3 regions of the Pseudoalteromonas rubra genome follow, and region 3 is predicted to be linked to each of the others. Evidence: predicted binding sites of a transcription regulator. Region 3 holds the regulator's gene; each other region holds the start of a gene.
The links. Region 3 encodes LexA, which represses DNA repair genes until DNA is damaged. Its sites were predicted from a motif close to TACTGTATNNNNATACAGTA; they were not measured.
Positions count from the first base shown of each region.

Region 1 (3,285 bases), 1.7 Mb from region 3:
CGTATACAGATGCACAGTTTGATTCAGTCGGTACAGCCACGCAGGTAACAACAGACAGTACAGTAATGCGTTCCCCGCGCTGGACCGCAGCATTTGGATTACGTTACCACTGGCCGATTGCACAGCGGCCCCCGCTAAAAGTGTCACTCAACTGGGGCTTTCGCAGCAAAACGTATAACGATGTTTATAATACAGAACTTGGGGCGCAAGGCAGTTTTGCTCTGTTAAATGCACGTATCATTCACGCCATCACAGCCCAAATGGAAGTTGCACTCTTTGTTCGCAACCTCACAGATAAACGAGTGTTAATTGGCGGCAATGACTTTACCGAAGTATTTGGGGTTGCGGAGCATTACCTGGCCCCACCCAGAGAGTGGGGTGTCTCCCTGTCTTACCAATTTTAAAGATGTACGCTATGATGACAATCACGCAGTCTGTTTTACTCATAAGCATTGTGGTTTTACATACTTGGATTGCATTTTCAGCAAGTGCTCAGGTCCAGCTACTTAGCGATGACCCACTAGACATCGAGATGGTGTTTTCACAACAGCCTCTGGATATTTCAACAGACTCAAATAACCTGGTGCTGAATTACATCTTAAAAACAGCCCCTTCTTTTTCCCCCCCGCCTTTGCTGCTTGCTCCGGGCACACGCATCGATCAGCTGCTCCAAAGCAACCTGCCCTTTTGCGCCCTAAACCGGATAAAAACACGCCAGCGAGCAAAGCAGTATTTATTCAGCTTGCCTGTGCACCTTTACCCCAGCCACAGGCTGTACTTTTTGCCATTGAACATTAAACTTGCCCCTTTTCTTAATGAACAGGGACAATTGACCGATCTCATTGCCCTACTCCAGGCACACCCCAGAACCACCTTACTCACGGAGGCACAACGCTCATACGGCGATTACCTGGACGCACAACTGGCCAGGGTTGATAAAATTCAGTTAATCAGACGCCCTGGTGGTGACAGCTATAAAGCAACCATCACCATGTTCGAGCGAGGCCGGGTGAGCTTTATTTTGACTTACCCGACAACGATTCAACGCTATGCAAGCAAGCTGACACTTTCGCAGGTACATAGCATCGAAATAGCAAACAATCCGCCTTTTATTCTTGGCCACATTGCCTGCTCTGATACCCCCGAAACCCGGCAATTTCTTAAAGTTGTCAACGCCGCACTGCTGCACTTGTACCAAACAGCGCGCTTTTATGAGCTGCATCTGCGCTACCTCCCTGAGTCAGAGCGAGATTATTTCAAATTACAACTCGAACAACAAATCACCAAGGCGCAATTAAATAATCAGGAAAGATAAGAAAAAGAGCAGCCTAAGCTGCTCCTGGAGATGACCAGACTCAACTGGAACAACGCTAAAATGTTACTTTGCCTTTAAGTTTGGCAAGGATGTTCACACCTATTCCGTTTACCCTCAGTAAAGCATCCATATCCTGAAAGTCTCCCGCTTCTTCGCGAGAGCGAACAATCGCTTGCGCTTTTTTCATGCCAATACCAGGTAAACGGGTTAACTCTTCTGCGCTGGCATGGTTTACATTCACCACAGCATCAGCAACTTGCTGGGTTGTAGCAGGCGCTTGCTCTGGTTGAGCCATAATTGGCAGCGCGGCGGACAGCGCCAATGTCGCTAAAAGTGTTTTGATATTCATCGTGAGATCCCTCAATTAAAGTGTCCATGTTTTAAAGTATGCATTGCAATGTGCATGCACAGTTAAAATAAAGTAAACACGGAGAAATATGTCAAAATTATGTCTATATTTCCTGTTGCTAATTTTTCATCTCACTCTGTTATGCTAATTTTTATAAACTATGCTATTGGCAACCTGACACTATCTACGGAGAGCATACAGACTATCAATATCAATTTGTTTTTATTGATAAAGTTAACATTGGATAGGTGCTCAATGTGTTTATTAATTGCACCAGGATCCTCTGTATCGGTACATTACAGCACTTTATCAGTTGTAATTCTTGACAAGACAAGTTACTGTACAAAAAAACAGTGTTCGTGGAGAGTGATCATGGCGGTTATCGTTAAGTATGTGGTAGAAAGAAATGGAGTAGAGCGTATGACATTTACCAGCAAAAAAGAGGCTGATGCTTATGATAAAATGCTGGATGTTGCAGAAGCGCTTGAAGGCATGTTAGAAAAAGTGGATGTTCCACTCAGTGAGCAACAAGTTGAGTCGCTCGCACTGGAAATTGCCAAACAAAAAGACGATTTTATGGCCATCCTGAAAGGCGGAAAAGTGTCAACAAAGAAAGACACTGAGGAAAAACCCGCTAACAAGAAAGGGGATGACGATAAAGTAACGGCCATTAAACAGGCCTAATGTCTCTGACCATACCTACAAAAAAGCCAGCTCTTTCGAAAGAGCTGGCTTTTTTAGTATAAGCGAGCTTATACCAACCTGCATTAATACATAACCAACTGGAGAGGTTTACTCACCTCTAGATTGGCTACTTAATTATGCGAACTGGTATTATTTCAGAACAGTCGCAACTGCATCGGCAAAGTAGTCGATGTTGTCTTTGCTCACACCTGCCACGTTTACACGGCTGGAACCCACAATATAGATTGAGTATTCCTCACGTAATCTGTCGATTTGGGCCTTATTTATACCCAGGAATGAGAACATCCCATTCTGACTTTCAATGAAAGAGAAGTCCTGTCCCGCACCTCTGGCGTTCAGATTGTCTTTAAGTAAGCTACGCAGGCCATTAATGCGGTCACGCATTTCAGCCAGCTCTTGGTGCCACTCCTGAGTCAGCTCCTCGCTACCCAGAATCGTGTTCACAATGTCCGCACCGTGTGCAGGTGGCATTGAGTAGATGCCACGTACAACGCTGAGTAACACTGAGTTAGCAACATCAGCCACTGCAGCATCCTTAGCAATGAATGTGCACGCGCCGATGCGTTCACGGTAAAGTCCAAAGTTTTTAGAGCATGAAGAACAGATCAGCATTTCGTCGACTGTTGAAGCCAGCAAGCGCATGCCTTGAGCGTCTTCTTCCAGGCCGCTGCCAAAACCCTGATAAGCGATGTCAACAAGTGGTGTAAAGCCCACATCTTTCGCTAACTCAGCAACGATTTGCCATTGCTCTGCGTTTAAATCCATACCGCTTGGATTATGACAACATGCGTGAAGTAGCACGATGTCGCCTTTTGGTACTTGCTTCAGCGTTTCGATCATTTCATCGAACAGCAGGCCTTTATTCTCATAATCATAATACGGGTATTCTTTGACTTTCAGACCAGCTGCTTCAAAT
Region 1 covers NZ_CP013611.1:1,373,246-1,376,530, forward strand. Annotated here, with positions in the region: gene AT705_RS06155 (TonB-dependent receptor) at 1-404, shown strand, start outside; gene AT705_RS06160 (hypothetical protein) at 416-1,315, shown strand; gene AT705_RS06165 (ComEA family DNA-binding protein) at 1,371-1,664, opposite strand; gene AT705_RS06170 (YebG family protein) at 2,037-2,348, shown strand; gene AT705_RS06175 (amino acid aminotransferase) at 2,499-3,285, opposite strand, start outside.
Region 1: a site for LexA is predicted at 2,001-2,020, ahead of AT705_RS06170 (YebG family protein). Genes of this name have one in related genera too.

Region 2 (3,285 bases), 1.8 Mb from region 3:
CAACAGCGAAAGAATCCGGCCTTTGTGGGATGACAAAGCGTGGCAATTTTATATAATTGGCGATTAAATTTATCATTCATTATGCCCTTTAGAGTAAGTAGGCAAATAGGATTATTATGCGCTCAATATACTGCGGAAAATTAAACAAGGACCATGTAGGTCAGGAAGTGGAGCTATGTGGCTGGATCAACAAACGTCGCGATCTGGGTGGCCTGATCTTCATTGATCTGCGAGATCGCGAAGGTTTGGTCCAGGTTGTGTTTGATCCAGAAGTAGATGGCCTGATGGATGTTGCTAACACATTGCGTCAAGAGTTCTGTGTTAAAGTGACAGGTACAGTTCGTGCGCGTCCTGAGAGCCAAATTAATCAGGATATGGCAACCGGTGAAGTAGAGATCCTCGGTACGGGCCTGACAATTATTAACCGCGCTGAGCCACTACCACTGGACTTTAACCAGGAAAACTCAGAAGAGCGTCGTCTGACCTATCGCTACCTTGACCTGCGTCGTCTTGAAATGAGCGACCGCATTAAATTACGCGCTAAAGCTTCGAGCTTTGTGCGTCGCTTCCTCGATAGCAATGACTTCCTGGACATTGAAACGCCGGTACTGACAAAAGCAACTCCAGAAGGTGCGCGTGATTATCTGGTACCAAGCCGTGTACACAAAGGGAGCTTCTATGCATTGCCACAGTCGCCTCAGCTGTTTAAACAGTTGCTGATGATGTCTGGCTTTGATCGTTACTATCAAATCGTGAAATGTTTCCGTGATGAAGATTTACGTGCGGATCGTCAGCCTGAATTCACTCAAATCGATTTAGAGACGTCGTTCATGACATCTGATCAGGTGCGAGATATCACAGAGCGCTTGATCCGCGAAATGTGGCAGGAACTGCTTGAGGTTGATCTGGGCCAGTTCCCGGTAATGAGCTACGAAGAGGCAATGCGTCGATATGGTTCAGATAAGCCTGACTTGCGAAACCCGTTGGAGCTGATTGATGTTGCTGATCTGGTTAAGGACGTTGAGTTTAAAGTACTTGCCGGCCCTGCAAATGACGAGAAAGGCCGTGTCGCTGTGTTGACTGTACCGGGTGGTGCATCACTGTCTCGTAAGCAAATTGATGAGTACACAAAGTTTGTTGGTATCTATGGGGCCAAAGGCCTGGCATGGATGAAGGTGAACGATCTGGACGCTGGCCTTGAAGGTATTCAGTCGCCGATTGCCAAGTTCCTGAATGAAGAAGTGATCAAAGGGATCCTGGCACGCACAAATGCACAGACTGGCGACATCATTCTGTTTGGTGCTGATAAGCGTAATGTTGTTAACGAAGCTATGGGTGCACTGCGTCTGAAAGTGGGCCAGGACCTTGAGCTGACAAACCTGAACCAGTGGGCACCGCTGTGGGTTGTTGATTTCCCAATGTTTGAGGAAGACGACGAAGGTAACCTGCACGCAGTACACCACCCGTTCACAGCACCTAAAGACATTTCAGCGGCAGAGCTGGAAGCCAATCCGGCTGGTGCAATCTCAGATGCCTACGACATGGTATTGAACGGATACGAAGTCGGTGGGGGTTCTGTGCGGATCCACAACAACGATATGCAGCAAGCGGCTTTCCGTATCCTGGGTATTGATGAGCAAGAGCAGCAAGACAAATTCGGCTTCTTGCTGGATGCACTGAAGTACGGTACGCCACCGCATGCAGGTCTGGCATTTGGTCTGGATCGTCTGGTAATGCTGCTGTGTGGTACAGACAACATTCGTGATGTGATTGCGTTCCCGAAAACGACTCAGGCATCATGTCTGATGACCAATGCACCTAGCGTTGCAAACCCGGATGCACTGAAAGAGCTCGCGGTAACAGTAACCGCGCAACAAAAAGATGCTGAATAATTACAGCGAATAGAGTGAAAGAGCGGCGATTATGCCGCTTTTTTTATTCTGCAAGTTATACATAACTGGAAATCCATACAGTATTTTGGCATGATAGCGAAAAAACAACGAGAGTATGCGCCTTGGCAGTAATTTTAGGCATAGATCCAGGCTCCAGGCTGACCGGATACGGCGTAGTTAAACGTCAAGGCAGTCAGTTTCAGTATCTGGGCAGCGGTTGTATTCGACTTGGTGATAAGCCATTCCCACAACGACTACAGATGATTTATCAGGGCGTAAGCCAGATTATCGAACAGTTTAACCCGCAGGGGTTTGCGATTGAGCAAGTCTTTATGGCGCACAACCCTGATTCCGCTTTAAAGCTCGGTCAGGCACGCGGTGCAGCCATTGTCGCAGCCACGATGAACGAGATTGAGGTATTTGAATATTCAGCCCGGCAGGTCAAACAAGCCGTTGTTGGCACTGGCGGAGCGAATAAGTCTCAGGTTCAGGAAATGGTGAAACGACTATTAAAACTCCCGGGTACTCCCCAGGCCGATGCCGCTGATGCGCTGGCCATTGCAATTTGTCATGCTCATTCAGAGCAAAATCTGATCAAGCTGGCAGGTAGTGCGAAAAAAACCGTACGAGGAAGATTGAGGTAATTATGATAGGCAGACTCAAAGGTACTTTGGTAGAAAAACAGCCACCAGAGATCCTGTTAGACGTAAGTGGCATCGGTTATGAAGTGCAAATGCCGATGACGTGCTTTTATGAGTTACCTCAGGCGGGTAATGAAGCAACCATCTATACTCATTTTGTGGTGCGCGAAGATGCACAATTACTGTTTGGCTTTAACCACAAAACTGAGCGGGCGTTATTTCGCGAGCTGATCAAGGCTAATGGTGTTGGCCCTAAGCTGGCACTGGCGATTTTATCCGGTATGTCGGCAGAGCAGTTTGTACAGTGTGTTAATCAGGGCGACGCGTCTACTTTGGTGAAAATCCCGGGTGTAGGCAAGAAAACCGCTGAGCGGCTGGTGCTTGAGATGAAAGACAAGCTGAAGAACTTTGGTCATGATTTACTGACTCCATTCAGCGATAACGCTATTTTAGCGCCTCAGGAAGATCCTACTGTGGCAAATACGCCTGAAGACGATGCGTTGGCAGCATTGTTAGCTCTTGGCTATAAACCTGCACAAGCGCAAAAAGCACTGAAAGCGGTGAGTAAACCAGGCATGGATACCGAAGGGCTAATCAAAGAAGCCCTGAGATCTATGATGTAAGAAAGGCTGACTAGATAATTATGATTGAAGCAGACAGACTCATTGAGCCAGAAGTGCAGGGCAGTGAAGAGGCCGTAGACAGAGCAATACGACCTAAGTTGTTGGCGGACTATACCGGTCAGCAGCATG
Region 2 covers NZ_CP013611.1:1,283,694-1,286,978, reverse strand. Annotated here, with positions in the region: gene aspS (aspartate--tRNA ligase) at 117-1,892, shown strand; gene ruvC (crossover junction endodeoxyribonuclease RuvC) at 2,015-2,536, shown strand; gene ruvA (Holliday junction branch migration protein RuvA) at 2,539-3,156, shown strand; gene ruvB (Holliday junction branch migration DNA helicase RuvB) at 3,177-3,285, shown strand, end outside.
Region 2: a site for LexA is predicted at 1,956-1,975, ahead of ruvC (crossover junction endodeoxyribonuclease RuvC). Genes of this name have one in related genera too.

Region 3 (3,285 bases):
TCCCATGTGAAAGTAGGACATCGCCAGGGCCTAATAAAAGAAAGCCCGATTCGAAAGAGTCGGGCTTTTTTGCGTTTGAAATTTTAAAAAGCGTCGATGAAGCTGTAGATAGAGTAGCGTTGTCTATTCATCCATGAAGTTGGTATCTAGCAACCTTTGGACACACTTCCTTGTGGAGGGCTCCCGGCGCGTAACGCGTGTTATCGGCGTCCATACCTCGCGTTCATTGCGCTGCGAAGCGGTGCTTCGGTCACAATTCACCCATGTGAAAGCAGGACATTGCCAAGCTCCTAATAAAAGGTCGATGAAAGACATTCATCCATGAATTTCATCGACATTCGTACTTCCATGTACGTCAAACCCGTTGCAGCAATGCAGCTGGTTTTTTGCTATGTGCGATTTAAAAACGTGCCGAGGAAGCCGTAGATAGAATAGCATCGCCTATTCATCCATGAAGTTGGGTTGGATGTTGGAATAGGCCTGCGTTCTCTAAAAAGGCTTATTTCACCTTGCGCAAAGTAAATGCACTCGCGTTGCTCGCTGTCATTGTACTTTACACTTAATTCATCCATGAATTTCATCGACATTCGTACTTCCTTGTACATCAAAGCCCGATTCGAAAGAGTCGGGCATTTTTGCATTTGAAATTTAAAAAAGCGTCGATGAAGCTAGTATCTAGCAGTCTTTGGTGACACTTCCTTGTGGAGGGCTCCTTTTTGCGTTGTGAACAGGTCTGCGTTCTCTAAAATAGCTCATTTCACCTTGCGCAAAGTAAATGCACTCGCGTTGCTCGCTGTCATTGTACTTTACACTTAATTCATCCATGAATCTCATCGACATCCGTATTTCCATGTACGTCAAACCCGTTGCAGCAATACAGCGGTTTTTTTGCTATATGCGATTTAAAAAAGTTGTATAACTTTGCGATCACAAAGCCGAACCCCCGTCATCCCGCACTTGATGTAGGCACTGCTGACAGGCGATACGGAGAGCATGAATGGCAAGTCATCAGTGCAGCAGAGTAAGGAGGAAGTAGGTCCGGAAGCCCCCAATCTCGATACTCTATCGAATGCGTTCAGTGAAACAGAGAAAAACGAGTGTAGCGTTGATTGGTAAGTACCGTTTCACATAGAAGTCGGTTACTTTATACATGATGCTGCAGAGGTGGTGTATTATTAGGCTAGGTAATTGAATACGAGTTTAAGGTTCGCGCAGAATAACCGTTGCGAAAAAATGATAACTGTATATACTCACAGTAAATGCACTGTATGGAAAACCAGTTATATGCGACCACTCACCAAACGACAAGAACAAGTTTTTGAACTCATAAAAGTCTTTATCAAAGATACGGGCATGCCTCCGACTCGGGCTGAGATTGCTGAGTCGCTTGGGTTTCGTAGTGCGAATGCTGCAGAAGAGCATTTAAAAGCGTTAGCGAAGAAAGGTGTTATAGAAATGGTACCAGGTGCAAGCAGGGGAATTCGGCTAGTAGAAAATGAACCTGAACAACTTGGTTTGCCCTTAGTTGGTCGAGTTGCTGCCGGAGAACCTATTCTTGCTCAGGAGCATATTGAGAGTCACTGTTCTGTCGATCCTACAATGTTTCACCCTGCGGCCGATTATTTGTTGCGCGTCAACGGTATGAGTATGAAAAATATTGGCATCATGGATGGGGATCTACTTGCAGTGCACCGTACCCAGGTTGTAAATAATGGCCAGGTTGTCGTCGCACGCGTAGAAGAAGACGTCACGGTTAAGCGCTTTGAAAAGTTAGGAAAGAAAGTCTATCTACATGCAGAAAACGAGGATTTTTCGCCCATTGAAGTTGATTTAGAGCAGCAAAGCTTTTCGGTAGAAGGCCTGGCAGTCGGTGTTATCCGAGGTGATGTTTAAATAATTTCCGTGTGCAGCCTGGTTTTTCTTGACTGGGCTGTTTTTACTTCTTGTATACACTTTCAAGCAACCATATCAATGGTGCTTGTGTATAAGTAACCCCTAACAAACAGCTATTTTTCAACTGTTTCCCAACCTTAAAAACAAAATCTACAAGAGACAAAAACTTGCTAAACGGTCAAATTTTGACTAATTGTTAAATGGTCGTGCAGTACTCATGGGATAACCCAAGTGAAATGACAGTCATCCGATAATAAGAACCATTGCTTCTCACGCTCGAAGCAATTGAGGGAGACGTCTAATGAAAATAGCCAAACTCATCACAATTGCGATGTGTTTATTCGTCAGTGTGGCCACGCTCGCAAGCGACTACAATATGCGTACAGGCGTAACTGACATCAGTAATCAGGTATATCAGTTACACATGACCATCTTCTGGATCTGTTGTGTAATTGGGCTGATTGTCTTTTCAGTTATGTTTTGGGCATTAATCCATCATCGGCGCTCTAAAGGTGCGGAGCCTGCGCAGTTTCATGAAAGTACAAAAGTTGAAATCCTCTGGACCGCTATTCCATTTCTAATTTTGGTTGCGATGGCTGTGCCTGCGACAAAAACACTGATTGCGATGGAAGACACTGATAAGGCAGATCTGACTATCAAAGTAACCGGGTCACAATGGAAGTGGCATTACGAATACTTAGGTCATGACGTCGATTTTTACTCTCTGATGTCCACACCAAGAGCTCAGATAGATAATATGGAAAGTAAGACTGAAAACTATCTGTTGGAGGTCGATAAGCCACTGGTGATCCCGACGGGTAAGAAAGTGCGGTTTTTACTGACTTCTGATGATGTGATCCATTCTTGGTGGGTACCTGATTTTGCGGTAAAAAAAGATGCTAATCCGGGGTTCATTAATGAAGCATGGACGAATGTCAATGAGCCCGGCACCTATCGAGGCCAATGTGCAGAGCTATGCGGCAAAGACCATGGTTTTATGCCTGTTGTCGTAGAAGCCAAGCCCGAGGCGGAATTTCAGGCATGGCTTACCAACGAGAAAGCACAAAGAACACTTGCCGCGCAGCAAGAGGCTGCGCTTTTGGAGCAAACACTTAGCAAAGATGAGTTAATGGCGACTGGAGAGCGTGTTTACATGGCTTACTGCGCAGCATGTCATCAACCCACAGGGCTCGGCCTGCAAGGGGTGTTTCCTGCCTTAAAGGGAAGCGCTATGGTCACCGGCGACCTCCAAGCACATATTGAAATTATTATGGACGGACGCCCTGGCACTGCGATGCAGGCTTTTGCAAAGCAGTTGTCATTAAAAGAAGTCGCTGGAGTTATCACTTACAAAAGAAATAGTTGGGGTAATGATACCGGAGAAGTTATTCA
Region 3 covers NZ_CP013611.1:3,110,960-3,114,244, forward strand. Annotated here, with positions in the region: rRNA gene rrf (5S ribosomal RNA) at 1-29, shown strand, start outside; gene AT705_RS25970 (hypothetical protein) at 994-1,116, shown strand; gene lexA (transcriptional repressor LexA) at 1,285-1,893, shown strand; gene coxB (cytochrome c oxidase subunit II) at 2,225-3,285, shown strand, end outside.